4 regions of the Arthrobacter sp. NQ4 genome follow, and region 4 is predicted to be linked to each of the others. Evidence: riboswitches for the same ligand, from Rfam matches in the RefSeq annotation. Region 4 holds a riboswitch; each other region holds the start of a gene.

Region 1 (7,218 bases), on a different contig from region 4:
GGCCGTACCCGCGCCCGCCGTGACACGGAACGCCTGACTGTTATTCTGCGGCGCTGACCGCCGGCAGGGCAGTACATACGCGTGTGGCCACCACCCATCCGGGCGGTGGCCACACCTGTATCAGGAGGTCAGAGGAACTCCGCCCGGCCCTCCATTGCGGAGGAGGCAAGGGCGTGCTCCCGGCGCGGGATGCGCCCGGCGGCCCTGGCCATCCTGCCGGCGATCACTGCGTGCTTGAATGCCTCGCCCATGAGCGCGGGGTTCTGGGCACGCGTCACTGCCGTGGCCAGCAGGACGGCGTCGCAGCCCAGCTCCATGGCCAGCGCGGCGTCTGACGCCGTGCCGATGCCTGCATCCAAGACCACCGGCACCGACGCGCGGGAAACGATCAGCTCGATGTTGTGCGGGTTCAGGATCCCCAGTCCGGTGCCGATCGGGGCGCCCAGCGGCATGACGGCGGTGGCGCCGAGGTTCTCCAGCCGCAACGCAAGCACGGGGTCGTCATTCGTGTAGGCGAAGACCTTGAACCCGCGGTTGACCAGCTGCTCCGTGGCGTCCACGAGTTCCACGGCGTCCGGCAGGAGGGTCTGCTCGTCGGCGATGACCTCCAGTTTCACCCAGTCGGTCTCCAGGGCCTCCCGCGCCAGTTCGGCGGTCAGGACCGCATCCCTGGCCGTGAAGCAGCCGGCCGTGTTGGGCAGCACGCGGATCCCATGGTCCACCAGCAGCTGGAACAGCGAACCGGTTTCAGCAGTGGAGTACCGGCGCATGGCCACCGTGGTCAGGGCGGTGCCGGAGGCCAGCAGCGCTGCGCCCAGGCCGTCCAGGCTTGGTGCCCCGCCCGTGCCCATGATGAGCCGGGATCCGAGGGCGACGCCGTCAATCACCAGGGCGTCGGCTGCGCCCGCGTTTCCGGCGGGGTTGATGGTGCTGGTTTCGGTCATGGCGTCAGCCTCCCTGTACTGCAGTGACAAGTTCAATATCGTCGCCCTCGGCGAGCGCGGTGGCGAACCACTGGCTGCGCGGCACCACCTGGGCATTATGTGCGACGGCGACGCCCAGTTTCCCGCCGTCCGTTGCCTGTCCGTTGGGTGCCAGCGGGCGTCCGGTGACCTGGCTGACGAGCGTGGTGATGGAGGCGCCGTCGGCCACCTCGTGCGTGTTTCCGTTCAGGGTGATGTTCACGCTGTCTCCTTGATGTGGGGTGTGGTGGCGGCTGCCGCCGGCCGGGAGAACCGCTCCGGGCTGAAGGGCGACCAGCGGGAATCTGATGTCCCGTCCAGCAGTGCCGTGCAGATGGCGGCTGCGGCGGGGGTGAGCAGGACGCCGTGCCGGAAGAACCCGGTGGCGATGATGAGTCCCGGGACATGCCCGGCGGCAGGGTTTCCGGACCCCGGATCCACCGGCACGCGGCCCAGCAGGGGCGCGTTGTCGGGGGTACCGGGGCGGGCCCGGGCGGTGCACTCGAGCAGTTCCAGTTCAGCGACGGCGGGCACCAGCGCCTGAGCGTCCCGCAGCAGCTGGTAGACGCCTCCGGCGCTCACGGCATCGGAGAGCGCGTCCTCGCGCTGGGTTGCCCCGATCACCACGGTCCCGTCCTGCCGGGGGACGATGTAGACGGGGACTCCGTGCACCAGCCCACGAACCGTGGAGGTCACCAGGGGCTGGAGGTGCTGCGGAACGGCGAGACGGAGTATGTCCCCGTGGACTGGGCGCAGTGGCAGGTCGAGGCCGTCGGGCAGGCCGCCAAGGTCCCCTGCCTGCAGGCCGTTGGCCACGATGGTTTCCGTTGCCAGGACGGTGCCGCCGCCGGCGAGGCTGGCACCGGCAACCGTTCCGCCCTCCCACAGCAGGCCGGTGGCCCGGTCCGGCACGGCATACCCGTCCACCGCGCCCGCGGCGGCCAGCTCCGGGGACGTCAGTGCAACGCCCGCGAGGGCCAGCCGCAGGGCCGCCACCAGGCGCCGGGGGTCCACTTGGTGGTCCGCGGGTGTGTCCAGGGCACAGGCGATGGCGGGGCTGAGGAGCGGCTCGCGTTTGCGGGCTTCGCGCACGGCCAGGGGCTCCACCCCCAGTCCGTTGGCCTGTTGTACCGCGCGGAGGTCCATCAGCGCGCGGCGGTCCGCGGCGTCGGCACCCACGGCGAGTGTCGGCGTCGTCAGGTATCCGCAATCCGCCCCCGTCGCGCCGGCGATCCCCGCGGCGAACCCTGGCCAGCGGGACGACGCCTCAAGCATCAGTTCCAGGAGGTCCTCCTCCTGGTAGTGCAGTTCGCTGACCGGGGCCAGCATGCCCGCGGCGGCCCAGCTGGCACCGTTTCCGGGTGCGTCGTCGATCAGGGCAACGGAGCGTCCGGAACGCTGCGCCTCCCAGGCGATGCCGTGGCCCACCACTCCCCCGCCGATGACGGCGACGTCGGCCCGGACAGTGGAGTTTGCGCTGGCGCCTTCGGGCCCGGGGAGACTGTCAACGGGGTTGCGCATGTGGTTCCTTCCCTACGCCGGCATTAACCGGATCAGGTCAAGCGGTCGGCTCTGACGCCCTCTCAGCCCGGCGCTTTATGACAGCTGCCGCGGGCTCCCGCAGTACCAGCCCAGTTTAGAGGAACTAGGCTTGCAGGCATGAATGTGTCCGCCTCATCCCTGCCCGCCGGCCCCCACGCCCCAGCCTCCGCTGCCCTCCCCGCCGAAGTTGCCAACGCCGGCCACATTGACGCCCTCAAGGCAGCGCGCCTGTACCTCTGCACCGACGCACGGACTGCGCGCGGCGATTTCGCGGACTTCGTTGACGCCGCGTTTGCCGGCGGCGTGGACATCATCCAGCTGCGCGACAAGACCATCGAAGCCGCAGAGGAACTGGACCTCCTGGCGGTCCTGAAGGAAACAGCGGTACGCCATGGCCGGCTGTGGGCCGTCAACGACCGTGCGGACATCGCCGTGCTGTCCGGGGCGCCGGTGTTCCACATCGGCCAGAAGGACCTTCCGCTGCCGGCAGCGCGGACGCTGGTCAACGGCAACGCGGCCATTGGGCTCTCCAGCCACACCACTGACCAGGTGGACGCCGCTTTGGCCGCAACGGTGGGGCCGTCCGGGCTGGACTACTTCTGTGTGGGTCCGGTCTGGGCCACGCCCACCAAACCCGGCAGGGCCGCCGTCGGCCCTGAACTGGTGGCATATGCCGCCGAAGCCTCCCGGCAGGCCGGAGATCCCGTGCCATGGTTTGCCATCGGCGGCATCGACCACGGAAACGTCCGTGACGTGGTGGAGGCCGGTGCCGGCAGGATCGTGGTGGTCCGCGCCATCACCGAAGCACCCGACCCCGCAGCCGCCGCCGCCTCCCTTCTCGACGCGCTGGACGGCACCGGCTCCTGAGCCTGCTTAATTCCGGGACTTGGGGATACGCTGATTTTTGTGTCACATCATCGGTTGGCCCCCAACGTCCATGACCACAAGAACGCCCTGGAAGAGGCGCTGGGCCTGCTGCGGACGGAACTTGAACTGCCGGGACCGTACCCCGCCGAAGCAGTGGAAGACGCCCGCGCCGCCGTCGCCGCGCTGAAACTGCCGTCCTACGACCTGACCGCCGTCGGATTCGTGACCATCGATCCGGCGTCGTCCACGGACCTGGACCAGGCAGTGTTCATCGAACCGGACGGAAACGGCTACCGGGTTATGTACGCCATCGCCGACGTTCCGGCGTTTGTTGCTCCGGGCGGCCCGCTGGACGCCGAGACGCGGCGCCGCGGACAGACGTTCTACGCCCCGGACGGCCGGATCCCGCTGCACCCCGAGGTGATCAGCGAGGGCGCCGGAAGCCTGCTGCCCGGCCAGGAGTGTTCGGCTTTCGTCTGGGACTTCACGCTCGACGGCGACGCGACAGTGCTGTCCGTGGGCGTCCGGAGGGCGCGGGTCATCAGCCGTGACAAGCTCAGCTACAAAGGCGCCCAGGCCGATCTCGACGCCGGGACTGCCTCCCCCGTACTGGGCCTCCTCCGCGAGGTGGGACTGAAGCGGGTGGCGCTGGAACGGGCACGCGGGGGCGCCAGCCTGAACATGCCTGAGCAGGAGATCGTCCAGTTGCCCGACGGCGGCTACCGGATCGACGCTGTTCCGCAGCTTCCCGTGGAGGACTGGAATGCACAGATTTCGCTGATGACCGGAATGGCCGCCGCGCAGCTGATGCTGGAGGGCAAAGTGGGCATCCTGCGCACCATGCCTGCCCCGGATGAACGGTCCCTGCGGCATTTCCGGCTGCAGACCGAGGTGCTGGGCAGGCCATGGGACGGGGAGGTCAGCTACGGCGAGTACCTCCGGTCCCTCGATCCCACCGATCCGCGGCAGCTGGCCATCATGCACTCAGCCGGCATGCTGTTCCGTGGCGCGTCCTACACAGCTTTCGACGGCACTGTCCCGGAAGACGGCATCCAGTCGGCCATCGGCGCAGCCTATGCCCACACCACCGCGCCGCTGCGCCGCCTGGTGGACCGCTTCGTGCTGGTCATTTGCGAGGCCCTGAGCAACGGCGGCGACGTTCCTGGCTGGGCGCGGGAGGCCCTGCCGCTGCTCCCGGGCATCATGGCGGGATCGGACCAGCTGGCCTCCCGCATGGAACGCCTGGCCCTGGACACCGTGGAAGCGGCGCTGCTGCTGAACCACATCGGGCAGGAGTTTGATGCGATCGTCATTTCCGGATCCAAGCCGCAGAACGGAAACGGCAACGGGAATGGCAAGAATGGAAACGGGAACGGGAAGAACGGCAACGGCAACGGGAACGGAAGTTCGGGGATCATCCAGATCGCCGAACCTGCGGTGACTGCACGCTGCGCGGGCGAACTGGAGTCCGGCACCAAGGTCCGCGTCCGGCTGGTTTCCTCCGACATCACCACCCGGCAGATCCACTTCGAACTCGTTTCCTGACGGGCCGGCGGGCCGCCTGGGCGGGCCGAAACCGTGTTTCCGCGCCTGTACGGCTAGACTGGAGGGGTAGAACTGGATGCCCGGTCGTTGATTTCCTTGATTTGAAACCAACAAGCCCGCCCCTACGCGATCTTGAGATGTACCCGTTGGTCACCAGTGCCAGCATTTAGATAGCCCGCGATCGGCTTCCACTGGAATCGCTTGCGCGCCTGAGCGTGCTCCGGAGCGGCCAGCTTTGGCCGGCCCGTTGAGCAGGCAGCGCCATTGCCCAAATGAATAAGGAAACTCCCCTGTGAGTGAATTGCATACCCACCAGCTCCTGAGCGATGAGTCCGGCACGGAAACCATCGAGCCGGAAGAAACCATCATCTCCGACGAGACGCCGCACGAGATCGCGGAGAAGTCCTTCGCCGACTACAACGTCCGCGCAGACATCGTCGAATCCCTGGCCGACGCCGGCATCACCCACCCCTTCCCCATCCAGGCCATGACCCTGCCGGTCGCCCTGGGCGGACACGACATCATCGGCCAGGCCAAGACCGGTACCGGCAAGACCCTGGGCTTCGGCATTCCGGCGCTGCAGCGCGTGATCGGGCAGGATGATCCCGGCTACGCCAAGCTGGCCGTGCCCGGCGCACCGCAGGCCCTGGTCATTGTTCCCACCCGCGAACTGGCCGTTCAGGTGGCCGGGGACCTGGTGACGGCATCGCGGAAGCGCAACGCCAGGATCGCCACCATCTACGGCGGCCGCGCCTACGAGCCGCAGGTCGAAGCCCTCAAGCAGGGCGTCGAGGTAGTGGTGGGAACCCCCGGCCGGCTGATCGACCTTTTCAAGCAGAAGCACCTGAGCCTGAAGAACGTCAAGATCGTGGTGCTGGACGAAGCCGACGAAATGCTGGACCTGGGCTTCCTGCCGGACGTGGAGACGCTGATCGCGGCAACGCCCGCCGTCCGCCAGACCCTGCTGTTCTCCGCCACGATGCCCGGGCCGGTCATCGCCATGGCCCGCCGGTACATGACCCAGCCCACGCACATCCGCGCCGCGGATCCGGAGGACGAGGGCCTGACCAAGCGCGACATCCGCCAGCTGATCTACCGTGCGCACAGCATGGACAAGACCGAAGTGGTGGCACGCATCCTGCAGGCCCGCGGCCGCGGGCGGACCATTATCTTCACCAAGACCAAGCGCACCGCCGCCAAGGTGGCCGAGGAACTGGTGGACCGCGGGTTCGCCGCCGCCGCCATCCACGGCGACCTGGGCCAGGGCGCCCGCGAACAGGCGCTGCGCGCCTTCCGCAACAACAAGGTCGATGTCCTGGTGGCCACCGACGTTGCCGCCCGCGGCATCGACGTCGAGGACGTTACGCACGTCATCAACTACCAGTGCGTGGAAGACGAGAAGATCTACCTGCACCGCGTGGGCCGCACCGGTCGCGCCGGCAACAAGGGCACCGCCGTCACGTTCGTGGACTGGGACGACATGCCGCGCTGGGGCCTGATCAACAAGGCGCTGGGGCTGAGCGTGCCGGAGCCGGTGGAAACCTACTCTTCCTCGCCGCACCTCTACACGGACCTTGACATCCCCGAGGGCACCAAGGGCCGCCTGCCCCGCGACAAGCGGACCCTTGCCGGCGTCGACGCCGAAGTCCTGGAGGACCTCGGCGAGACCGGCAAGAAGAACAGCCGCGGCGGCCGCGACGCAGGCCGCTCACGCGACCGGGACGGACGGGGCCGCGGAAACAGCGACGCCGGCAAGGGCGGCAGCCGCGAAGGCGGCCGCAGCAATGACTCGACGGGCCGCCCGGGCGAGCGCCGTCGTCGTACCTCAACTCCGGAGACCGCATCCGCCGCCGAAGCTGCAGCACCCGCGGCCGACGGCGAAAAGCCCAACCGCGCCCGCCGCACCCGCACCCGCACCCGCCGCCGCAACGGCGAAGTGGTGGCCGGTGCGGACACCGGCAGCCAGCCGGGCAACTCCGAGGCCTAACTGCCCTGATGACTGACACTGTTTGGGCGCCGGACGGCGGCAGCCTGGTGGTGCACGCGGACAACGCGGAGTACCTCCCCACGCTGCCGGACGGCGCCTTCACACTGATTTATGTGGACCCGCCCTTCAACACGGGCCGGCCGCAGCAACGCCAGGAAACCCGGATGGTGGTGAACGCCGGCGGCAGTGGGGACCGGGTGGGCTTCAAGGGCCGCTCCTACGACACCATCAAGGGCGCCCTGCACCGCTACGATGATGCGTTCAGCGACTACTGGTCCTTCCTGGAACCCCGGCTCGTGGAGGCCTGGCGCCTGC
Region 2 (7,218 bases), on a different contig from region 4:
AGTACTCCACCTTGGCGCCGATGGTGTTCAGCCGCTCCGCCAGGTCCTCGTAACCACGCTCGATCACATAGATGTTCCGCAGCTCGGACACACCCCGCGCTGCGAGCATGGCCAGCAGGAGGCAGGCGGCAGGCCGGAGCGCGGGCGGGCAGCCCACCTCGGCGGCGCGCCACTTGGTGGGTCCGTTGACGTAGATCCGGTGCGGGTCCAGGAGCTGCACCTGCGCGCCGAGCCGGTTCAGCTCCGTCAGGTAGATGGCGCGGTTCTCGTACACCCAGTCGTGGATCATGGTCTGGCCGTGGGCGTTCGCAGCAATGACGGCGAAGAACGGCAGGTTGTCGATATTCAGCCCGGGGAACGGCATGGGGTGGATCTTGTCCTCCGGGGCACGCAGCTCGGAGGGTTTGGTGGTCACGTCCACCAGGCGGGTGCGGCCGTTGCGGGCCATGTACTCGCCCGAAATCTCCAGCTTCTGCCCCATCTGGCCCAGAGTGGCCAGTTCGATCTCCATGAATTCGATGGGCACCCGGCGCACGGTGACTTCGGAGTTGGTGACGATGCCGGCCGTGATGAGGCTCATGGCCTCGATGGGATCCTCGGAGGGGAAGTATTCAATCTCGGCGTCGATTTCCGGCTGCCCGGTGATCTTCAACGTGGTGGTGCCCACGCCTTCAATGGTGACGCCGAGCATCTGCAGGTAGAAGCACAGGTCCTGCACCATGTAGTTGGGGCTGGCGTTGCGGATCACGGTTGTTCCGGCGCGGTGCGCCGCGGCCATGATCGCATTTTCGGTGACGGTGTCCCCGCGTTCGGTGAGGACGAAGGAGCGGTCCCGGGTATCGGCGGGCGGCGCCTGCACGGTGTAGAAACCTGCGGTGGCCTCCACTGACAGGTCGAACTCGCGCAGTGCCTGCATGTGGGGTTCCACGGTCCGGGTGCCCAGGTCGCAGCCGCCGGCGTAGGGAAGCCGGTACTCACGGGACTCATCCAGCAGGGGGCCCAGCAGCATGATGACGCTGCGGGTCCGGCGTGCCGCGTCCACGTCCATGGCGTCCAGGTCCAGGACGGCAGGGCGGCGCAGGCGGAGATCCGTGTCATTGAGCCAGGTGCACTCGACACCGATGCTGGTCAGGACCTCGACGATGCGGTTGACTTCCTCGATCCGGGCCAGGCGCCGGAGCACTGTGGTGCCCCTGTTGATCAGGCTGGCGCACAGCAGGGCGACGCCGGCGTTCTTGCTGCTGTTGACGTCGACGGCTCCGGAGAGGGTGCGGCCGCCTTCCACCCGCAGGTGGGTCATCTGCGGCTTGGCCACGTTCACGATGCTGCGGTCAAAGATGTTTTCCAGCCGCTGGATCATTTTCAGGCTCAGGTTCTGCTTGCCCTGTTCCATCCGGGCCACGGCGCTCTGGCTGGTGCCAAGTTCGGCGGCCAACTGCCCCTGGGTCCACCCTTTCTCGCTCCGGGCGTCCCTCAGCATGGCGGCAACGTGTTCAGCGGTCTCCTGGATCATACCGCGAATATATCATAAATGAGTTATCCAGCCTTCGTGGCAGCTACCCGCGGGCGCGGAAGGGGGCTCCAGGAGGGCGGTACCCATTCGGTGCGATAGGGAGCCCCTGCCTGTCCCCCGGGCGGGTGGCTTAACTCCCCAGCCACACCATATTCCAGGTACCGGCCGTAACAGCTGCGAAAAGGGCGAGTCCGGCCACCAGGACGCCGCCTGCCACCACCCAGAGGTCCAGCGGGCTGAAGGTGGACACCCGGGCCCAGGTCCGCCGGCCGCCTCCGAAACCCCTCGCCTCCATGGTGACGGCGAGCCTCGATGCACGGCGGATGGCCTGGACCAGCAGCCCGAAACTTTGCCCGAGCGTCGCCGTCACCCGCTGCCCCAGGCTGCCCCGGGCGCCTACGCCGCGGGCACGCCGCGCCATCCCGATGGTCTGCCATTCCTCGGCCATGAGCCCCACCAAGCGCATCGCAGCCAGGGTTCCCAGGACGAACCGGTGCGGCAGGCGCGCCTTCTGCGCGAGCGCGTCGGCGAGGTCGGTGGGATCGGTGCAGCTCATCAGGAGCACCGCCGGGAGGGCGATCGCAAAACCGCGCAGCAGGAATCCTATGCCGAGCTGGAGGGAACCCTCGCTCATGGTCCAGATGCCGGCGTCGAGCAGGATCCTGCCGCTGTCCGGTGCCAGGATGGCGGTGCTCCAGCCTCCCACGGCAGCGGCGAGGATCAGCGGCCAGCCGCGCTGCCACAGCAGGGACAAGGTGAGGCCTGCCAGGGGAAACAGCAGAAGTTCGAACACCAGGGCCACGGACGCGGACACCCAGTCGATGGACAGCGCCAGGACGGCCGTGATGAGCAGGACGGCCGCGAACTTGCTCAAGGGGTTGGCGCGGGCCAGGAGGGCGTGGTTGCCGCTCAAGGTGAGTTGCTGCCTCATGGCGCCACCGCTTCCGCCACGGCCATCCGCAGTTCCGCCCCGCCGAGCGCCTCCGTGAATTCGGCATCATGGGTCACGGCTACCACCGCGGTGCCGGCATCAAGGAGCTCGGACAGGAACGATGCCAGCTCGGCCCAGGTATTGGCATCCTGGCCGAACGTGGGCTCGTCCAGGATCAGCACCTGGGGGCTGGCGGCCAGGACGGTGGCCACGGACAACCGCCGCTTCTCACCGCCGGAGAGCGTATAGGGGTTGGCGTCCACCAGCTGGGTAAGGCGCAGCCGCTCCAGCAGTTCCTCAACGCGGTCCTCGCCGTGCCCCAGGTGCCGGGGGCCGAAGAGCAGCTCGTCAAGCACCTTTCCGGTGACGAACTGGTGCTCCGGCTCCTGGAACACCGTGCCCACCCGCGAAATCAGCTGCTCGGCCTTCCACTTGTACGGATCGATGCCGGCACCGCGGCTGAGGTCCAGCGTCGCGGACACTTTTCCGGACACCGGCTCAAGCAGCCCTGCGAGGGTCAGCGCGAACGTGGACTTGCCGGCACCGTTGGCGCCGGTGATGGCAAGGGCCTGCCCGGCACGGACCTGCGCGGCCACGCCTTCCTGGACCGGGACCGGCGGGATCTTCCGGAAGCCTTTGCGGCGGGGGCGTTCGCGGGAGACGCCCAGCTGCTCTGCGGCCAGCAGGAGGCTGCCTGCACCGGGAGCCGGGACGGCGGCGCGGGCGCGTGTGGCCGGCACATACCCGGGCACCCACACGCCGGCAGCGGCCAGCATGGTCCGCGCCTCCGTAAGGACTCGGTCCGGCGGCCCGTCCAGGAGCACTGCAGGATCCGCGGCGGAGCCGGGCTGCAGGACCACGATCCGGTCCACGAGGTCCTTCCAGACGGACACCCGGTGCTCCACCACCACCAGCGTCGCCCCGGTTTTGTCCAGGGAACGGGCCACGGCGTCGCGGACCTCCAGCACGCCGTCCGGGTCCAGGTTGGCGGTGGGCTCGTCCAGCAGGATCAGTCCGGGACGCATCGCCAGGATGCCCGCCAGCGCCAGGCGCTGCTTTTGGCCGCCGGAGAGGGCCGACGTCGGGTGGTCCAGCGGGAGGTGGGCGAGCCCGACGTCGGCAAGTGCCTCGTGAACGCGCGGCCAGATGGCGTCGCGGGGCACCGCAAGGTTTTCGGCGCCGAAGGCGACGTCGTCCCCCACCCGCGACAGGACCACCTGGGTCTCCGGGTCCTGCTGCATGAGACCGGCGCGGCCGCGCCGTGCCCGGGGCGGGGCTCCGTCAACCAGCAGCGAACCGGACTCGTCGGCGTCGCCTGCCTCGCCGTCGTCGTTTATGTCTCCCAGGACGCCGGCAAGGGCGTGCAGCAGCGTGGACTTCCCGGCGCCGGAGGGCCCCAGCAGGAGCACCCGCTCCCCGGGGGCGATGTCCAGGTCAAGGCCGTGGACGGCGGGCTTGGCCCGTCCGGCATGCCGCCATCCCCAGCCGCGGGCGGCGATGGCGGCAGGCTGGACCGTGCCGGAGGCGTCCTGGGAGGGTGCCATCAGGAGAAGACAGGCTCCGTGGCAGCCTTACGGGACGCGAAGGAGCTCAGCACGCCGGTGCGGGCCAGGCCGCGGGTGGCAAGCCAGGACAAAGCGCCCGCCAGGATGGCCCCGGAAAGGGTGGTCAGCACGATGTAGGCGAGCTTGTCCGCGCCGGAGTACGCAATGTTCCAGCCCCACGGGGCAAACGAGTCATTCAGGCCGCAGAAGAACCCTGCCGCGGCGCCGGCCAGCAGCGATACAGGCAGGTTGAACTTGCGGTAGACGACGATCGCGAAAATGATTTCCGCGCCCAGGCCCTGGATGAAACCCGAGAACAGGACCGAGGCGCCGTACTGGGAACCCATCAGCAGTTCGCCGGTGGCGGCTACGGTCTCGCAGAACAGGGCGGCTCCGGGCTTGCGGATGATGAGCATGCCCAGCACCCCGGGAATCATCCAGCCGCCCGCCAGCAGTCCGGTCAGGGGCGGGTAGGCGGCGTTCATGGGGGCGGACAGTGCGGCGGCCCCCTGGTCCCATGCCCAGAAAATGACGCCGCCCGCGATGGCCACCAGGGCGGCGACGACGATGTCCACGACGCGCCAGGACTTACTGGTGGTCTTCTTGATTGCTGCAGTACTCATGTGATCCTCCTGGGAAACAGGAGGGGAAAGTGGACCCGGCTGCCGGCCTGTGGCCGTGCATCCGCGACACTTTGAGAACTCGACTCCCTTGCGCCGGTACTAACCGGATCAGGTTCGAGGGTCTGCGGCTGTCCGCACTCTCAGCGCCCACCTGCGGTGCCCGGCCTGCGCCAGGATGCCCGACGGCGGCGCTCCCCTGTCGTTTTTAGTGTTGCTTTGTGGTTGGGTAACGCTGTTCATTTCGCCCAGTTGGGCGTGGTCAAGTTTACACCTGGCAGGAGTAGATTGAGGGCCATGACCGCCAATCCACCGGATGTGACCGGGTTCGATCCTGATTCCAGCGACGCCCAGCCGGAGGGCTCACTGGAGGCGCAGATTGCCCGCATCGAGGCGGAGGTCCGGGAGCTCCAGTTCCCCGGCTTCTCGCTGGACGATGCGTTGAACCTTGGCCTGCTCCTCGTTGAACTGGGCAAGGAGCGGTCGTTGCCCATCGCCATCGACATCGCCAAGGGTGAGCAGGTGCTGTTCCATGTCGCACTTCCTGGCGCCACGCCTGACAACGGCCACTGGATCCGGGCCAAGCAGCGCACTGCCCTCCGGTACGAGGTGCCCTCCCTCCTGGTGGGACTGCGTGGCCGGCTGGGCGGCGGCCGGATCGAGGACAACGCCTGGTTCGACCAGTCCCGCTATGCGGCACACGGGGGCGCGTTTCCGATCCACGTCACGGGCGTTGGGGTGGTGGCTTCCGTGGCGGTGTCCGGACTGCCGCAGCTGCAGGACCACGAACTGGTGGTTGAGGCACTGCGCGACATCCTGGGGTCGGCGCTGGACGAGTAGCGCCGGCCAACCAGCCCTGGCTGACCAGGCGCAGCGGGACAAGCACCCGTACATGCCAGGCGGCAGCAGGCTGCTTAGCTTTCATTAGTAATCATGCTTACTATGTTGTCCCCGGGGTACAACCACCACAGGGAATGGGAGCACCTTCGGCGTCCCTTCCCGGAACCGGCGCGGCAACCAAGGAGCACCATGAGAATCCCGGACACCAGAGGCCCCATCAGCAGCGCCCTCTTTGCGGCCCTGTCCAAGGCCCCTGATGCAGCCACGCCCGAGCTGGACGGGCTGCACCGGCTGGTCGCGGGGCAGGTGGCCCGAACCGGTGACATCATCGCCGACGAAGACATCCAGCTGTCCCTCTTTTGCCTCTACGAACTGCATTATTCGGGCCTGGACGGGGTCAGCGACGCCTGGGAGTGGGAACCGGCCCTGATCAGGGTCCGGCGCCTGATCGAGGAACCCTTCGAAGCCGCCCTTCGTGCCGCCGCACGCCAGGCCGCCGGTGACGCCGACCTGCCCGCCGGGATTGCCATGACCAGCGATGCCGTTGCCGACGTCCTTTTTGGCCTCGCCGGTATGGACACCGGTCCCAGCGTTTCCCGCTTTGTCGCACGGAAGGCAAGCCTGGAGCAGCTCAAAGAGTTCTTGATCCACAAGTCCGTGTACCAGTTGAAGGAAGCGGATCCGCACACCTGGGCCATTCCGCGGCTCACCGGCCGGGCGAAGGCTGCCCTCGTGGAAATCCAGGCGGACGAATACGGCGGCGGCAGGCCGGAACGGATGCACAGCGCGCTGTTTGCCCGGACCATGCGCGGGCTGGGCCTGGACGACAGGTACGGCGCGTACGTCGACACCATCCCGGCCGTCTCCCTCGCATCCGTGAACCTCATGTCGCTGTGCGGCCTGAACCGGCGGCTCCGCGGGGCAATCACCGGCCACCTGGCCATCTACGAAATGACTTCATCCCAGCCCAACCGTTTCTACGGCAACGGATTCCGCCGGCTCGGTTTCGCCGCGGATGTCACCCACTACTTCGATGAGCATGTGGAGGCCGACGCCGTGCATGAGCAGATTGCCGGGCGGGACCTCGCCGGCGGCTTGGTTGAGGCCGAGCCAAAGCTCCTTGCGGACGTCCTGTTCGGTGCCACCGCCGTCATGGCCATTGACGGCCGCGTCTCCGCCCACCTCCTGTCCTCCTGGGAAGCCGGGGAAACATCGCTCCGGGCGGCCGTGCCGGCGGCAGCGTGACAGGCTGGCGGCAGGCCTACGACGATTCTGCGAAGCCGCAGCGGCTGGCCGCCGAGGAAACCGGAAACAACAATGAATGTGGTGCAGGCATGAACTTCGAACAGCATGGAACACGGCCGGACGTGGAGCAGGAACCCGCCCCCGGCTCGATCGTGGTGTGCCCCGATGGTCCCCTCATTGTCAGGGGTGACTTCGAGATCGTTACCCCTTCCGGCGACGCCGTGCCCAGGGAGCGGAGGACCGTCGCCCTGTGCCGGTGCGGGGCGTCCGCCATCAAGCCCTATTGCGACGGCACCCACAAGATGATCAAGTTCCGCACCGAACCCAAGGCCGGCCAGCCCCCGGCCTGACCACAGAGCCGCCCGCCGGCCACGCCCTGCCCGGACCAGCCCGGGTGTGAGGCTAGGCTGGGACCAGTCCGTTTTCCGCCCGCAAGGAGTACCAGCAATGAACCTTCTCATCAAACTGCTCGGGACCGCCGTGAGCCTCGGCGCAGGCTTGGCCGGCACCAAGCTGGTCAACACC
Region 3 (7,218 bases), on a different contig from region 4:
CTTCTGTCAATGCCTGCGGGTGTTGACAATATGTGCCCCAATGGGTGCCGGATGTGGCGGTACGTCAGGGGCAGGAGTGTTGCCACATATGGACAATGATCAAGAGCTGGCCGTTAACGACGAAGCAGTGGCTGCCGGCGCTGCTGCCCCCAAGAGGGCTCCGCGGACCCGCCGCAAGGCGGCTTCCAGGGCCGGGGACGCCCCCACGGATGCCGTGAGCACGGCACCGGAAGTTGCCGAAGCACCCGCCGCTGAAGAAGCCGGCACTGAAGAGGCCACCACAGCGGCCAAGGCTCCCGCCCGGCGCACCCTGTCCCGGAAGAAGGCGGACGCAGCAGAACCGTTGCCCGCTTTCGCCGCCGAAGCGGAACCGGCCGCCGCTGCCCCCAGTGGCACCCCCGCCACCGCGTCGGGTGCAGCTGATGAAAGCGCCGCTGCCGTTCCTGCCCCGGACACAACGGCAGACGCCGAAACCAAGCCGGTCCGCCGCCGTCGGGTAGCTACCCGCAAGGCTGCGTCGCCGGTTTCCGCCCCGGAAGCGGCCTCCGCAGCCGCCGCCGAAGTGGCGCCGGAACCGGCCGGGCCCGAAGCCGTGGTGCCCGAAGCCGCGGACCAGGCCGCCGCGCAGAACGTGGAGCAGGCGCAGGAGCCCGCCGCCCAGGAACCCGCCGCCGCGCCCGCAGCTGCCGCCGCACCGGAGGCCGCCCGGCAGGAGCAGGCGCCTGACGCCGCCGGAACGAAGGACGGCGGCGCCGCCGCCAGCCCGTTTGGCTCCCTCTTCCTGGAACCGGCGTCGCCGACGTCCGTGCTCTTCCAGGCACCGGACCTCAGCACCGTGGTCCGGCCCGCCGCGCCCGTCGCGGAGGAGCCTGAAGAGGAAGAGACCGAAGACACCGACGATTCCTCCAGCCGCCGCCGGCGCCGCAGCCGTGGCCGCAGGGGCCGCAGCCGCATCGGCGACAGGACGGAAGAGGACAACGAGGACGGCAGCGCTGAGGCTGACGCCGAGGACGAGGCTGACGAGGATACCGCCGGCCAGCTGGAGGACGGTGTAACCTCCCGCCGCCGGCGCCGCCGCCGCCGCGGGGACCAGGACCTTGAACTCACGGGCGGCGGGGATGACGACCCGCCCAACACGGTGACCAGGGTCCGTGCGCCGCGCGCCGTCAGTGAAGCACCCGTGAGCAACCGCGTGACCAGCGTTAAGGGCTCCACCCGCCTGGAGGCCAAGAAGCAGCGCCGCCGCGAATCCCGTGACACCGGCCGCCGCCGCACGGTCATTACCGAGGCCGAGTTCCTGGCGCGCCGGGAGTCCGTGGACCGGCAGATGATCGTCCGCCAGCGCGACGACAGAATCCAGATCGCCGTCCTCGAAGACGGTGTCCTGGCCGAACACTTCGTGTCCAAGACGCAGCAGGACTCGCTGATCGGCAACGTGTACCTGGGCAAGGTCCAGAACGTGCTGCCGTCCATGGAAGCCGCATTCGTGGACATCGGGCGCGGCCGCAACGCCGTCCTGTACGCGGGCGAGGTCAACTGGGAGGCCGTCAACCTGGAGGGCAAGCAGCGGCGCATCGAAAACGCGCTGAAGTCCGGTGACACCGTCCTGGTCCAGGTGACCAAGGACCCGGTGGGCCACAAGGGTGCCCGCCTCACCAGCCAGATCTCCCTGCCCGGCCGCTACCTGGTGTACGTACCCGGCGGTTCCATGACCGGCATCTCCCGCAAGCTGCCCGACGTCGAACGCAACCGGCTCAAGCGCATCCTCAAGGACCGCCTGCCGGAGCACGCCGGTGTGATTGTCCGTACCGCGGCCGAGGGCGCTTCCGAGGAAGAGCTGACGCACGACATCAACCGGCTTCGCGCCCAGTGGGAGGGCATCGAAAGCCAGTCCACGTCCACCAAGATCCTGGCTCCCGAGCTGCTCTACGGCGAACCCGATCTGACCATCAAGGTGGTCCGCGACGTCTTCAACGAGGACTTCTCCAAGCTCATCGTTTCCGGTGAGGAAGCCTGGGACACCATCGAGGCCTACGTCACCTATGTGGCGCCGGACCTTGTGGGCCGCCTTGAGAAGTGGACCAAGGACCAGGACATCTTCGCCGCCTGGCGCATCGACGAGCAGATCCACAAGGCGCTTGAACGGAAGGTCTTCCTGCCCTCCGGCGGCTCCCTGGTGATCGACCGTACCGAGGCGATGACCGTGGTGGACGTCAACACGGGCAAGTTCACCGGCAGCGGCGGCAACCTTGAGGAGACCGTCACCAAGAACAACCTTGAGGCAGCCGAGGAAGTGGTGCGCCAGCTGAGGCTGCGCGACATCGGCGGCATCATCGTGATCGACTTCATCGACATGGTGCTCGAATCCAACCGCGACCTGGTCCTGCGCCGACTGGTGGAGTGCCTGGGCCGTGACCGGACCAAGCACCAGGTGGCCGAGGTCACCTCGCTTGGCCTGGTCCAGATGACCCGCAAGCGCATGGGCACCGGACTGCTGGAAGTCTTCGGCGAACAGTGCGAGGCCTGCGCCGGCCGTGGCGTTGTGACCCACGACGATCCCGTGGAGCACCGCCGCGCCAACATCGTTGCCGCCGAGCACCACGTCCAGCGCACCGACAACCGGCCCGAAGCCCACGCGGAAGCCCGTCCGGAAGGGCAGCGGAACGACAATACCCAGCCCGGCGTGCGTACTGAACGCAAGCGGCGGCGCGGACGCGGCGGGCAGCAGCCCGAAGCGGCCCCGGCACCTGCCGTCCACGTGCACACGGTCCAGCCGGACCCGTCGGACGCCGAGCGGCACGCCAAGGCGGAGGCCACCAGGCTTGCCCTGGCGAACATTGCCGCTGCGGCCCACGCTGCCCACCTGCATGACGATGAGGTGGCGGCAGCCCGGCAGGTGCCTTCCGTGGAGCCTGCGCCGGCGCCCGTCGAGGAGAAGCACGACGCCGATGCCCCGGCACGTCCTGCGGCTGTCCTGACGTTCGGAGGCGAGGAAGTCCCGCTTCCGTTCGTGGAGCATGCTGAGGAACAGCATCCCCTGCCCGCCCTCACCCTGGACCGGCTCGCGGAAGCGTTCGCCCACCTTGGGCAGCCGGCTTCCCCTGTGGAGAACGCGCCTGCCAAGACCGCCGAGGCCGTGAAGGTGCCGGAGGCTGCGGCGCCGGAACGGCAGCACGACGGCGGGGGAGCGGAAGCCCGCGCCGCCGCAACGGAAGCTGCAGCCGGAAAGGACTACTCCGACCACACGCTGGAGCAGTCGCGGCAGCGCAGGCCGCGGCGCCACCGTGCCGCCAGCCGTGCCCAGGGTGCCGCCAACGAGACCGCCGTCCAGCATCACGAAAACGTCCAGGCGGCAGGCGCAGGCCATTCGCACGCGGCCAAGGCTCCCGAACCCGTGAAGCCCCAGCAGGCACCGGCGGAACCGGGCAAGGCGCCCGAGGAACCCATCATCCTCGGCGTGGGTGTGCCTGCCTCGGAGCTCTAGGCGCAGGAGTTACCGGCCAAACGGCCACGCAGTAAGGAATCCCCGTCCTGCGGACGATTCACCCGGGAAGCGCCGTGGGAATCGGCCGTGTGGCGGGGATTCCTGCTGCTGCGAGGTTGTTGTTTCCTTGACCCGAGGGCTGTCATCCTTTCCTCCTGGTGCGGCCTACGGGCTAGGGTGGAAACCGACACGGGGTGCCGCGCAGAAGGCCGGCTGAGATCCAGACCCGTTGAACCTGTCCGGCTAGTACCGGCGAAGGGATGTCTCTTGTCTTCGACCCTTTCCATGCCCCTTCCTGCTGCCTCCGGCGTTCCCACCGCGCTGCCCCCGGGCCGGGACGTCCCGCGGGTCCTCTCGATCGCGGGCTCCGACCCGTCCGGTGGCGCCGGCATCCAGGCCGACCTCAAAAGCATTGCCGCCCACGGCGGATACGGTATGGCTGCCATCACCGCCCTGACGGCACAGAACACCCGTGGCGTGCAGGCTGTCCACGTTCCTCCGGCCGCTTTCCTCGCCGAACAACTGGACGCGGTCAGCGACGATATCTCCATCGACGCGGTCAAGATCGGCATGCTGGGCGACGAGAGCGTCATCCGCACTGTCCGGCATTGGCTGGAGAAGGTGCGCCCCGCCGTCGTGGTCCTCGACCCCGTGATGGTGGCCACCAGTGGTGACCGGCTGCTGAAGGAATCCGCGGAGGCTGCCCTCCGCGAACTGCTGCCCCTGGCGCACCTCATCACTCCCAACCTCCCGGAGCTTGCCATGCTGGTGGGCGGGGACCCTGCCGGGACCTGGCCGGCGGCGCTGGACCAGGGAAGGCGCCTTGCCGAAGCCACCGGAGCCACCGTGCTGGTCAAGGGTGGCCACCTCGCGGGTGCAGACTGCCCGGACGCGCTGGTCAACACGGCCGGCCTCCTGTCCCAGGAAGTGGTGGAAGTGCACGGCAAACGAATTTCCACCCGCAACAGCCATGGCACCGGCTGCTCCCTGTCCTCCGCGATGGCCACCGTCCAGGCACGCCTTGGGGACTGGGAGGCATCGCTCCTGACGGTCAAGCCATGGCTGGCCGGCGCCCTTGAGAACTCGGAGCAGCTTGAGGTGGGCCAGGGCAACGGCCCCGTGCACCATTTCCACCATGTGCGGCCGGCCCCCGCGGAAGGCGCTTTCGCTGCCCGGCTGTGGACGGAAGCCCAGCAGGACGTGGCGGACATCTACGCCCTGGACTTCATCCGCGGCCTGGCCTCCGGAGACCTTGCTGAGAAGGACTTTGCCTACTACCTGGCGCAGGATGCCCTGTACCTGAACGGCTACTCCCGCGTCCTCGCCCGGGCCAGTGCCCTGGCCCCCTCCGAAGCGGAGCAGCTGTTCTGGGCCGGTTCCTCGCAGCAATGCCTGGAGGTGGAGTCGGAGCTGCACCGCTCATGGCTCAGCACCCGCCCTGCCCAGGGCGGACTTGGCCCCGTCACCAAGGCCTACGTGGACCACCTCACTGCAGCGTCGGCGTCGGGAAGTTACGCCGTCCTGGCCGCCGCTGTTCTGCCCTGTTTCTGGCTCTACGCCGAGGTAGGGGAAAAGCTGCACGCCCAGTTCCTCGCCTCGGGAGCGCCTGACGGCCACGCCTACGCAGCCTGGCTCCGGACCTACGCCGACGAGGGCTTCGCCGAAGCCACCCGGCGGGCCATCGCCATCGTGGACGCGGCAGGGCGGAAGGCCTCCGACCATGAACAGGCGGCGATGGTGACCGCCTTCAGGCAGTCCTGCCGCCTGGAAGTGGAATTCTTCGACGCGCCGAGGCTGCATGCCTGACCCCTGCGGGCAGCACCGCCGCTATTATGGAGGGGCATGGTTGCGGTGCAGCTTGTCGGGGTGTGGTTACTACCACAGCCGGGCCGCCGGAACCAGCCTCATTTGCGGCCGTAGATGGATTTAGCGTATTCTGGATCTTCGGTGCTTACGCCAACACTTGGGTTATGACCCCACGGCGTTGAGGCACAGCGAGAACCCTGGCTTTTCCGAGTCGGTTCCGCACGCAAATTTTGTAATAAACGTCGAGAGAAGTGAGTTCCCAAGTGGTGTACGCGATTGTCCGCGCAGGCGGCCGCCAAGAGAAGGTTTCCGTTGGAGACTTCGTTACCCTGAACCGCGTCGCCGGTGGAGCCGGCAGCACCATCGAGCTGCCCGCACTGCTCCTGGTTGATGGTGACAAGGTCACCTCCGCCGCCGCTGACCTGGCCAAGGTAACTGTTACGGCTGAAATCCTCCAGGACCTGCGTGGTCCTAAGATTGTCATCCAGAAGTTCAAGAACAAGACCGGCTACAAGAAGCGCCAGGGTCACCGCCAGGAACTGACCAAGGTCAAGATCACCGGCATCAAGTAACCACCGGTTACTGTTCAGGTATTTCAACAGATTCCCCAGAATTTAGAGGCAGGCATTTCAGATGGCACATAAAAAGGGCGCGAGCTCCACTCGCAACGGTCGCGATTCCAACGCTCAGTACCTCGGCGTCAAGCGCTTCGGCGGCCAGGTAGTTTCCGCAGGCGAGATCATCGTCCGCCAGCGTGGCACCCACTTCCACCCGGGCGCCGGCGTTGGCCGTGGCGGCGACGACACGCTGTTCGCACTGACCCCGGGCGCCGTTGAGTTCGGCACCCGCCGCGGTCGTCGCGTCGTCAACATCGTTGCTGCTGCAGCTGCAGAGTAACAACCAGTTCTGAAGCGGTGGAGCGGGCCTGAGGGTCCGCTCCACTGTTCTTTTAACCGCATTACAATCGATGTGGCGTCCGCGGGCGCCCATCTAAACAGCATTTGAGGAGATCCACGTGGCCAGCTTTGTAGACCGGGTAGTCCTGCACGTATCCGGCGGAACCGGCGGCCACGGATGCGTCTCCGTCCACCGCGAGAAGTTCAAGCCGCTGGGCGGACCCGACGGCGGCAACGGCGGCAACGGCGGCGACGTCATCCTCCGGGTGGACCAGCAGACCACCACCCTCCTCGACTACCACCACGCACCCCACCGGCACGCCAGCAACGGCGGACCCGGCATGGGCGACTGGCGCGGCGGAAAGAACGGCGAGACCCTCGTGCTGCCGGTGCCGGACGGCACCGTGGTCAAGACCAAGGACGGTGAAGTCCTGGCGGACCTCGTCGGCGAAGGTACCGAGTTTGTGGCTGCCGCCGGCGGCATCGGCGGCCTGGGCAACGCGGCCCTCTCCTCCCAGAAGCGCCGTGCCCCGGGCTTCGCGCTGCTTGGCATCGAGGGGGATTCCCGGGACATCGTCCTGGAACTGAAGTCCATTGCCGATATCGCCCTGGTGGGCTTCCCGTCCGCCGGCAAGTCCAGCCTGATCGCGGCCATGTCCGCTGCGCGGCCCAAGATCGCCGACTACCCGTTCACCACCCTGGTTCCCAACCTGGGCGTGGTGCAGGCCGGCGAAGTGCGGTTCACCATCGCCGATGTTCCCGGCCTCATCGAAGGCGCCAGCGAGGGTCGGGGCCTGGGCCACAACTTCCTGCGCCACGTTGAGCGCTGCGCGGCCCTGGTCCACGTACTCGATTGCGGCACCCTGGAGTCCGACCGTGACCCGCTCACGGACCTCGCCATCATCGAAGGTGAGCTTGAGAAGTACGCCGTCGACATGAGCTACGCGGGCCAGGACGGCGAAGTGGTTCCCCTGAACCACCGCCCGCGGCTGGTCGCGCTGAACAAGGTGGACCTGCCCGACGGCAAGGACA
Region 4 (7,218 bases):
TTCCTCTGTTCCGCGTTGTGGTGTTTCTACTGAAAGCACTTTGTTGTGAAAGAACTCCGGCCCCTCCACCTGGTGGTGGAGGGGCCGGAGCAAAAACTGGTATTGCCGAGCGCTCAGCGGCGACGGTCGGTGTCGACGACGTCGACCCGTACCGGTTCGCCGCCGGCCAGTGCAGCCACCACGGTGCGCAAAGCGCGCGCGGTGCGGCCCTGGCGGCCAATCACCCGTCCGAGGTCGTCCTGGTGAACGCGCACCTCGAGGGTGTCCCCGCGGCGGTTGCTCTTGGAACTGACCTTGACGTCGTCCGGGGAATCAACGATTCCGCGGACCAGGTGCTCGAGCGCTTCTGCCAGCAATCTACTCAGCCTCGGTGGTCTCAGCTTCGGCGTCGGCCGGGGCCTCGGCAGCGTCAGACTTGGAAGCCTTCTTGGTGATGGCTTCCGGGATGATGACCGAGCCCTTTTCCGGGGCAACGAAAGCTTCCTTCTCGACCTTGGTCTTGAGGGTGCCTTCCTGGCCCGGCAGGCCCTTGAACTTCTGCCAGTCACCGGTGATCTTCAGGATCGCGGCAACCTGCTCGGACGGCTGGGCGCCGACGGACAGCCAGTACTGTGCACGCTCGGAGTTGACCTCGATGAACGAGGGCTCTTCGGTGGGGTGGTACTTGCCGATTTCCTCGATGGCGCGGCCGTCACGCTTGGTGCGTGAGTCCGCGACGACGATGCGGTAGTACGGGGCGCGCATCTTGCCGAAGCGCTTAAGGCGAATCTTTACGGCCACTTTTGTGGTCACTCCTGTTTCAGAAAAGGGGTGAACCCGGCGTTCTGCACCCGTGGGGCGGGCCATACTTGCGGGCTCGAAGGACAAGATCCGGACGCGGAGAGAGGGGCCACGCAGATCGAGTACCTGTTTATTGTGCCAGATGAGCGCTGTTATTTCGACTTGGCGCTGCCGCCCGTGGCGCCGCAGGCAGCCCGAAGACTGCCTGCGGCCCGCAGGGCAGTTCCGAAAACGGGCCGGGAAGGGTCAGGCGGACCAGACGTACAGCCCGGTCCGTTCGGAATCGTCGATTCCGGCAGCAAGTTCCGCCAGCTGCTGCACGTACGTCCGCGCCTGGGCGGCATCAAACGGCATGTCCTCCTGGGCGGCCCATTGCTCCGCCACGTCGTCAAGGACGTTGCCTTCACCCTCGGTTTCATAGGTGAGCAGGTCGGCCAGGGCCCGGACCATTGCCGGCGGAACGGCAAGGAGCGAGTCGCTGGCGACATCGACCATGGTCAGCTCATAATCGGCCCCGCCCGCGTGGACGGCCGTCCCGGCAAGATCGCCGAGCTGCTCCACCTCGAAGTCGCTGATGCCCTGGATCCGCACGGCCTGGCCGGCAGCAGCGCCGTCCGCGGAGCCGCGTCCTTCATCAAGGAGGCCGGCGCGTTTCAGCGCGGCGTCATGGGTGGCGACAAAGATCTCGGTGAAGCCCATGGCTGGTGCCCTTCTTCCGTTGGCGGAGCTGCGCGCCGGGCGCTGCCTGCCGCCCGGCCGTACGGGATCAGCCTAGTAGCTGCGGGGCGGCCGGCGCACACCCGCGGTCCGCCCGCGCAGCGTGGCCCGGGGCGGGATTAATCAGCGGACGGCCACGCGGATCCGGTTCCGCCACGGGTCCTCGAACCTGAGTTCCGAACCGGTGTGGTGGGCGGGCACCCCGGCAACCTTCAGGCGGTCGGTCAGCGCCCCGACGTCGTCCCCTGACGGAACCTCGATGAGCACCTCACCCAGCCCAAGGGTGTCCTTGCGCGGACCTGCGCCGCGGCTGTTCCAGACGTTCATGGCCATGTGGTGGTGGTAGCGGCCTGCGGAGACGAACAGTGCCTGCCCGTGCCAACCCGCGGTCTTTTCGAAACCGAGCGTTCCCACATAGAAGTCGCGGGCGGTCTGCACATCGCCAACCTGGAGGTGGACGTGGCCTACGCCGGCCGCCGTCTGCCGCTGGCCTTCCAGGGACTCCTCGGTGAGGTACTGCTCAAGGTAGCGCTGCGGCGGGAGCGCCAGGCTGTCCATGACCACGTCGGTCCCGTTCCAGGACCAGTTGCTGCGGGGGCGGTCCCAGTACAGCTCGATGCCGTTGCCCTCGGGGTCGGTGAAGTAGAAGGCTTCGCTGACCAGGTGGTCGGCACTGCCCGTGAAGGCCCGCGGCTCGTACTGGGCAGCAGTGGCGACGGTCGCGGCCAGGGAGGCCTGGTCCTCGAAGAGCAGCGCGGTGTGGAACAGGCCCGCCTCTCCCCTGCCGGGAAGGTGCAGTCCGGGAGCCGGCGCAAGGTGGACCAACGGCCGGCCCAGGCGGCCAAGGTAGAGCCCGCCGTCCTGCTCCGCCACCACCTCAAGGCCCAGCGCACGCTGGTAGTAGTCGGTCATGACCTTCATGTCGCCCACTTTGAGCATCACGGTGCCCATGGCGAGGTCGGCAGGAAGAAGATCCTGGCTGCTGGCTGATGCGGTCATTGAAGGCTCCTTGCATTGGCGGCCGTCCCATTGGCGGCCTGTCACCTATTAAAATTACTTGAAGCTTCAATTTATTCCAAGCCCCCGTGAACCGTTTGTCAGCGAATGATCCGCCCGCCCAGCACCACGTGCTCCAGCGCCGTAATGGCCTTCGGTACAGCCCGCGGATCTTCCCGGCATACGACGACGTCGGCGCGGGCCCCCTCTTCCACTCCATCCGCTCCCAGCCAGCTGCGTGCTGCCCAGCAGGCGGAGTCGAGGGCCGCGTCCATGGGGAGGCCGGCGGCGTGCAGGGCGAGGATTTCGTCGGTGATCCTGCCGTGCCGGATCACGCTGCCGGCATCGGTGCCGGCAAAGATGCGCACACCCGCTGCGTGGGCTTCCGCCACCCGCTCGAGCCTGCGTTCCCATAAGGCGCGCATGTGGGCTGCATAGCGCGGGAATTTCGCGTCCGCCTGGGCCGCAATGTCGGGGAAGGTGGCGATATTGATGAGCGTGGGCACGATCGGTACGCCCTGCTCCACGAACCGGGGCAGGTGGCGGGACAGGAGCCCGGTGGCGTGCTCGACGCAGTCGATACCGGCGTCCAGCACCTGGTCCAGGGTGTCTTCGGCGAAGCAGTGCGCCGTCACCCTGGCGCCTTCGTCGTGCGCCGCCTGGACGGCATCGCGGACGACGGCGGCGGGAAACGACGGCGCCAGGTCACCGGCGCTGCGGTCAATCCAGTCACCCACCAGCTTGACCCAGCCGTCGCCGTCGCGCGCCTGCTTGCGGACGGCCTCCACGAGGCCGTCCGGTTCAACTTCCTCAGCGAAGCCGCGCAGGTAACGGCGCGTCCGGGCGATATGGCGCCCGGCACGGATCAACACCGGGAAGTCCCTGCCACCCTGCATCCAGCGGGTATCCGCCGGCGAGCCGGCATCCCGGACCAGGAGGGTTCCGGCGTTGAGGTCCGCCTGCGCCTGGTCCCTGGCGGCTGCGGGCTCCACGGGGCCCGCAGGGCCCAGGCCGATGTGGCAGTGGGCGTCCACGAAGCCCGGCAGGACCCAGCCGTCGAGTACCCGGCCGGGAGGAGTGTCCGGCTTGTTGAACGTGAGCCTTCCGTCCACCGACCAAAGTCCATGCCGCACCCGGTCCGGCGCGGTCAGGACGGGTCCACGGAAGTGGATGATGTCTGCCATGGGGCTCCTTTCGATGCCCGGTCAGGCTAGCACCGCAATTATGACAAGCCTGGTTCAGGGGCCTGTGGTAGCTTCGTTCCTGACCACACGGGTGCCCTTGCAGGGGCTGAGATCGGGCTGACGCAGCCTGCGACCGTTGAACCTGTCCGGGTAATGCCGGCGAAGGAAGTGAGTATTCCCTTGAGTACGCAAAACACGCAGTTGAACCCTGCCCTGCTGCCGTCCGCCGGGGAGCCCGGCGACACATCAGTTCCGCAGGTAACCCAGTCCCTGAAGTCCCATTCCCTCGCCTACCTTGCGGATGAGGCGTCCGGGATCCGGGTACCGGTGACGGAAATTTCCCTTGAACCATCACCCAACGGCCAGCCGAACGCACCCTTCCGGACCTACCGGACTGCCGGACCCGGCAGCGACCCCGTCCGCGGGCTGCAGCCCTTCCGCGCAGAGTGGATCGCCGCGCGCGGGGACACCGAACCCTACGGCGGCCGGGAGCGCAACCTGCTCGACGACGGCCGCTCGGCCGTGCGCCGCGGTGCTGCCTCCGCGGAGTGGAAGGGCGCACAGCCGGTGCCACGCCGCGCCGTCGACGGCCGGACGGTGACGCAGATGCACTATGCCCGGCAGGGAATCGTGACGCAGGAAATGCGCTTCGTGGCGCTGCGCGAAAACTGCGACGTTGAGCTGGTCCGCAGCGAGGTTGCTGCCGGCAGGGCCATCATCCCGAACAACATCAACCATCCGGAATCCGAGCCGATGATCATTGGCAAGGCTTTCCTGGTGAAGATCAACGCGAACATTGGCAACTCCGCGGTGACGAGTTCCATCGCGGAGGAGGTGGACAAGCTGCAGTGGGCCACCCAGTGGGGTGCCGACACCGTCATGGACCTCTCCACCGGCGACGACATCCACACCACGCGGGAGTGGATCATCCGCAACTCCCCCGTGCCGATCGGGACGGTGCCGATCTACCAGGCGCTGGAAAAGGTCAACGGCGAGGCCAACGCCCTCACGTGGGAGATCTTCCGCGACACCGTGATCGAACAGTGCGAGCAGGGTGTGGACTACATGACCATCCACGCCGGCGTGCTGCTCCGCTATGTCCCGCTGACGGCCAACCGGGTGACCGGCATCGTCTCGCGCGGCGGCTCCATCATGGCCGGCTGGTGCCTGGCCCACCACCAGGAGAACTTCCTGTACACGCACTTCGACGAGCTGTGTGAAATCTTCGCCAAATACGACGTCGCCTTCTCCCTGGGTGACGGCCTCCGCCCTGGTTCCACGGCGGACGCCAACGACGCCGCGCAGTTCGCGGAGCTGGACACGCTCGCCGAGCTGACGCAGCGGGCCTGGGGGTACGATGTCCAGGTGATGGTGGAGGGGCCCGGCCACGTTCCCTTCCACCTGGTCCGTGAGAATGTGGAACGGCAGCAGGAGCTGTGCAAGGGTGCGCCCTTCTATACCCTGGGCCCGCTGGTCACCGACATCGCTCCCGGCTACGACCACATCACGTCGGCAATCGGCGCCACCGAGATTGCCAGGTACGGGACCGCCATGCTCTGCTACGTCACGCCAAAGGAACACCTGGGCCTGCCCAACAAGGACGACGTCAAGACGGGTGTCATCACCTACAAGATCGCGGCGCACGCGGCGGATCTGGCCAAGGGCCACCCGGGGGCGCACGAACGGGACGACGCCCTGTCCAAGGCACGGTTCGAATTCCGCTGGCGCGACCAGTTCGCCCTGTCCCTGGATCCTGTGACCGCGGAGGCGTTCCACGACGAGACGCTTCCCGCTGAACCGGCCAAGACGGCGCACTTCTGTTCCATGTGCGGCCCCAAGTTCTGCTCCATGCGGATCAGCCAGGACATCCGTGACGAATACGGGTCGGCAGACTCGCAGGCGGCACTGGCGGACATGGCATCCGGCATGCGGGAGAAGAGCCAGGAGTTCCTGGCCAAGGGCGGCAAGGTGTACCTGCCGGAACCGACGGTCGCTGCCGGCAGCTAGGACGCCCGGGCGGGCTGGCTTCGGCTGACCCCGCTGATGAACTGGCGGATGGCCCGGTCCCCGTCCAGGGAGTCCTGGGGCCGGTGCCCTCCCGCGGCAACGCGGTGCAGGGCACCGGTCTCCCTGAGGTACCCGGCAATTTCCTCATAAAGCGGCTCCCAGCCACCGGTCAGGACCAGCGTGGGGACACCGGGAACAATATGCAGCGGCGCATCCCAGGACGGCGCCTGAAGGCGCAGCCTGCGGGCGGAGCGTTTTTCCTCGATGGTGGCCGGCTGCTGGAGGTCGGTGGCGTAGACGCGGCGGACGAATTCGCGCTGGAAGTCGTCGTCACTGAGCTGGTGGCGGACGTCGAAAAGCGGCTGCATCAGGCTGATATGCGCGGCCGTGGCCGGCAGTTCCGCCGTCAGCGACAGGCAGGCCGGTTCCACCAGGGTCAGGGAAAAGACCAGGTCGGGACGTTCCACCGCGGCCATCATGGCGGGGATCGCCCCCTGGGAGTGCGCCACCACATGTCCGCCGGCGGCCCCGCGGCCATCGTCGGCAAGCGACCTTAGGATGATCGCGGTGTCTTCCGTGAAGGAGGATTCCAGCGGCTCCGCGGCGGAATCGTAGCCGTGCCTGCGGAGGAACAAGGCATCATAGGCAAGTCCCATGCCGTGCTGGCGGGGCCATGCGGCGGCGCCAAAGGTACCGGCGCCGTGCACGAACACTACCCTCTGCTTGAACATATCCCAACCCTATTCCACGGTGCCGGCATCCCAACGAAAAAGCGCCAGGTGTCGTCTTGAGCGGTCAAAACGGCACCTGGCGCTTCCCGATGTTGGGGAACTGCTACTTGCCCATGAACTTGTCGAAGCCCTTGGGAAGGTTCAGCTGGGACGGGTCAAAGTCGCCGCCCTGCTGGCCGAAGGCCGCGCCGGTGGGCAGTGCCTTGGCAGCGTTGGCCCGGCGGGCCTCGGCCTCCTTGCGCTCCTGCGCAGCCTTGGCCGGGTTTCCCGACTTCGGCTTCTTTTTCGGCGCGTTCTTGGCGTTCTTGCGCGCACCGCCGCCGGCTCCGGGCAGGCCGGGCATCCCGGGCATTCCCGGCATGCCGCCCTGCGCCATCTTCTTCATCATCTTCTGGGCCTGGGCGAAGCGCTCCAGCAGGCCATTGACCTCGGAGACGTGGACACCGGAACCACGGGCGATGCGGGCGCGCCGTGAGCCGTTGATGATCTTGGGGGCCAGCCGCTCGTGGGGGGTCATGGACCGGACGATCGCCTCGACGCGGTCAATCTCCCGCTCGTCGAACTGTTCGAGCTGCTGCCGGATGTTCTGCGCGCCCGGCATCATCATGAGCATCTTCTTCATGGAGCCCATGTTGCGGATCTGCTGCATCTGGGCCAGGAAGTCTTCGAGGGTGAAGTCTTCCTGGTCGGCGAACTTCTTCGCCATGCGGGCAGCTTCGTCTTTGTCCCAGGCCTTTTCGGCCTGCTCGATGAGCGTGAGGATGTCGCCCATGTCGAGGATGCGCGAGGCCATCCGGTCTGGG

What was found. A riboswitch is a leader RNA that binds a small molecule or an ion and turns the genes downstream of it on or off. The one in region 4 is predicted to bind thiamine pyrophosphate.
Region 1: it holds a riboswitch for thiamine pyrophosphate, as region 4 does, so the genes downstream of both, PUN51_RS00570 (FAD-dependent oxidoreductase) here and thiC (phosphomethylpyrimidine synthase ThiC) in region 4, are expected to answer to the same signal.
Region 2: it holds a riboswitch for thiamine pyrophosphate, as region 4 does, so the genes downstream of both, PUN51_RS08895 (ECF transporter S component) here and thiC (phosphomethylpyrimidine synthase ThiC) in region 4, are expected to answer to the same signal.
Region 3: it holds a riboswitch for thiamine pyrophosphate, as region 4 does, so the genes downstream of both, thiD (bifunctional hydroxymethylpyrimidine kinase/phosphomethylpyrimidine kinase) here and thiC (phosphomethylpyrimidine synthase ThiC) in region 4, are expected to answer to the same signal.

What each region holds. Positions count from the first base shown of each region.
Region 1 is NZ_JARETC010000001.1:131,705-138,922, forward strand. It holds gene PUN51_RS00555 (hypothetical protein) at 1-57, shown strand, start outside; gene PUN51_RS00560 (thiazole synthase) at 129-944, opposite strand; gene thiS (sulfur carrier protein ThiS) at 949-1,185, opposite strand; gene PUN51_RS00570 (FAD-dependent oxidoreductase) at 1,182-2,483, opposite strand; TPP riboswitch at 2,476-2,594, opposite strand; gene thiE (thiamine phosphate synthase) at 2,622-3,371, shown strand; gene PUN51_RS00580 (RNB domain-containing ribonuclease) at 3,411-4,916, shown strand; gene PUN51_RS00585 (DEAD/DEAH box helicase) at 5,209-6,903, shown strand; gene PUN51_RS00590 (DNA-methyltransferase) at 6,912-7,218, shown strand, end outside.
Region 2 is NZ_JARETC010000004.1:74,505-81,722, reverse strand. It holds gene PUN51_RS08910 (UDP-N-acetylglucosamine 1-carboxyvinyltransferase) at 1-1,513, opposite strand, end outside; gene PUN51_RS08905 (energy-coupling factor transporter transmembrane component T family protein) at 1,644-2,444, opposite strand; gene PUN51_RS08900 (ABC transporter ATP-binding protein) at 2,441-3,988, opposite strand; gene PUN51_RS08895 (ECF transporter S component) at 3,988-4,611, opposite strand; TPP riboswitch at 4,679-4,819, opposite strand; gene PUN51_RS08890 (heme-degrading domain-containing protein) at 4,906-5,448, shown strand; gene PUN51_RS08885 (iron-containing redox enzyme family protein) at 5,638-6,693, shown strand; gene PUN51_RS08880 (CDGSH iron-sulfur domain-containing protein) at 6,783-7,043, shown strand; gene PUN51_RS08875 (DUF4235 domain-containing protein) at 7,141-7,218, shown strand, end outside.
Region 3 is NZ_JARETC010000002.1:488,221-495,438, reverse strand. It holds gene PUN51_RS06125 (Rne/Rng family ribonuclease) at 89-3,484, shown strand; TPP riboswitch at 3,665-3,762, shown strand; gene thiD (bifunctional hydroxymethylpyrimidine kinase/phosphomethylpyrimidine kinase) at 3,770-5,290, shown strand; gene rplU (50S ribosomal protein L21) at 5,554-5,862, shown strand; gene rpmA (50S ribosomal protein L27) at 5,924-6,187, shown strand; gene obgE (GTPase ObgE) at 6,306-7,218, shown strand, end outside.
Region 4 is NZ_JARETC010000007.1:202,693-209,910, reverse strand. It holds gene PUN51_RS13815 (RNA-binding protein) at 114-356, opposite strand; gene rpsP (30S ribosomal protein S16) at 358-780, opposite strand; gene PUN51_RS13805 (hypothetical protein) at 1,027-1,479, opposite strand; gene PUN51_RS13800 (VOC family protein) at 1,621-2,496, opposite strand; gene PUN51_RS13795 (amidohydrolase family protein) at 2,595-3,677, opposite strand; TPP riboswitch at 3,755-3,862, shown strand; gene thiC (phosphomethylpyrimidine synthase ThiC) at 3,858-5,684, shown strand; gene PUN51_RS13785 (alpha/beta hydrolase) at 5,681-6,415, opposite strand; gene ffh (signal recognition particle protein) at 6,519-7,218, opposite strand, start outside.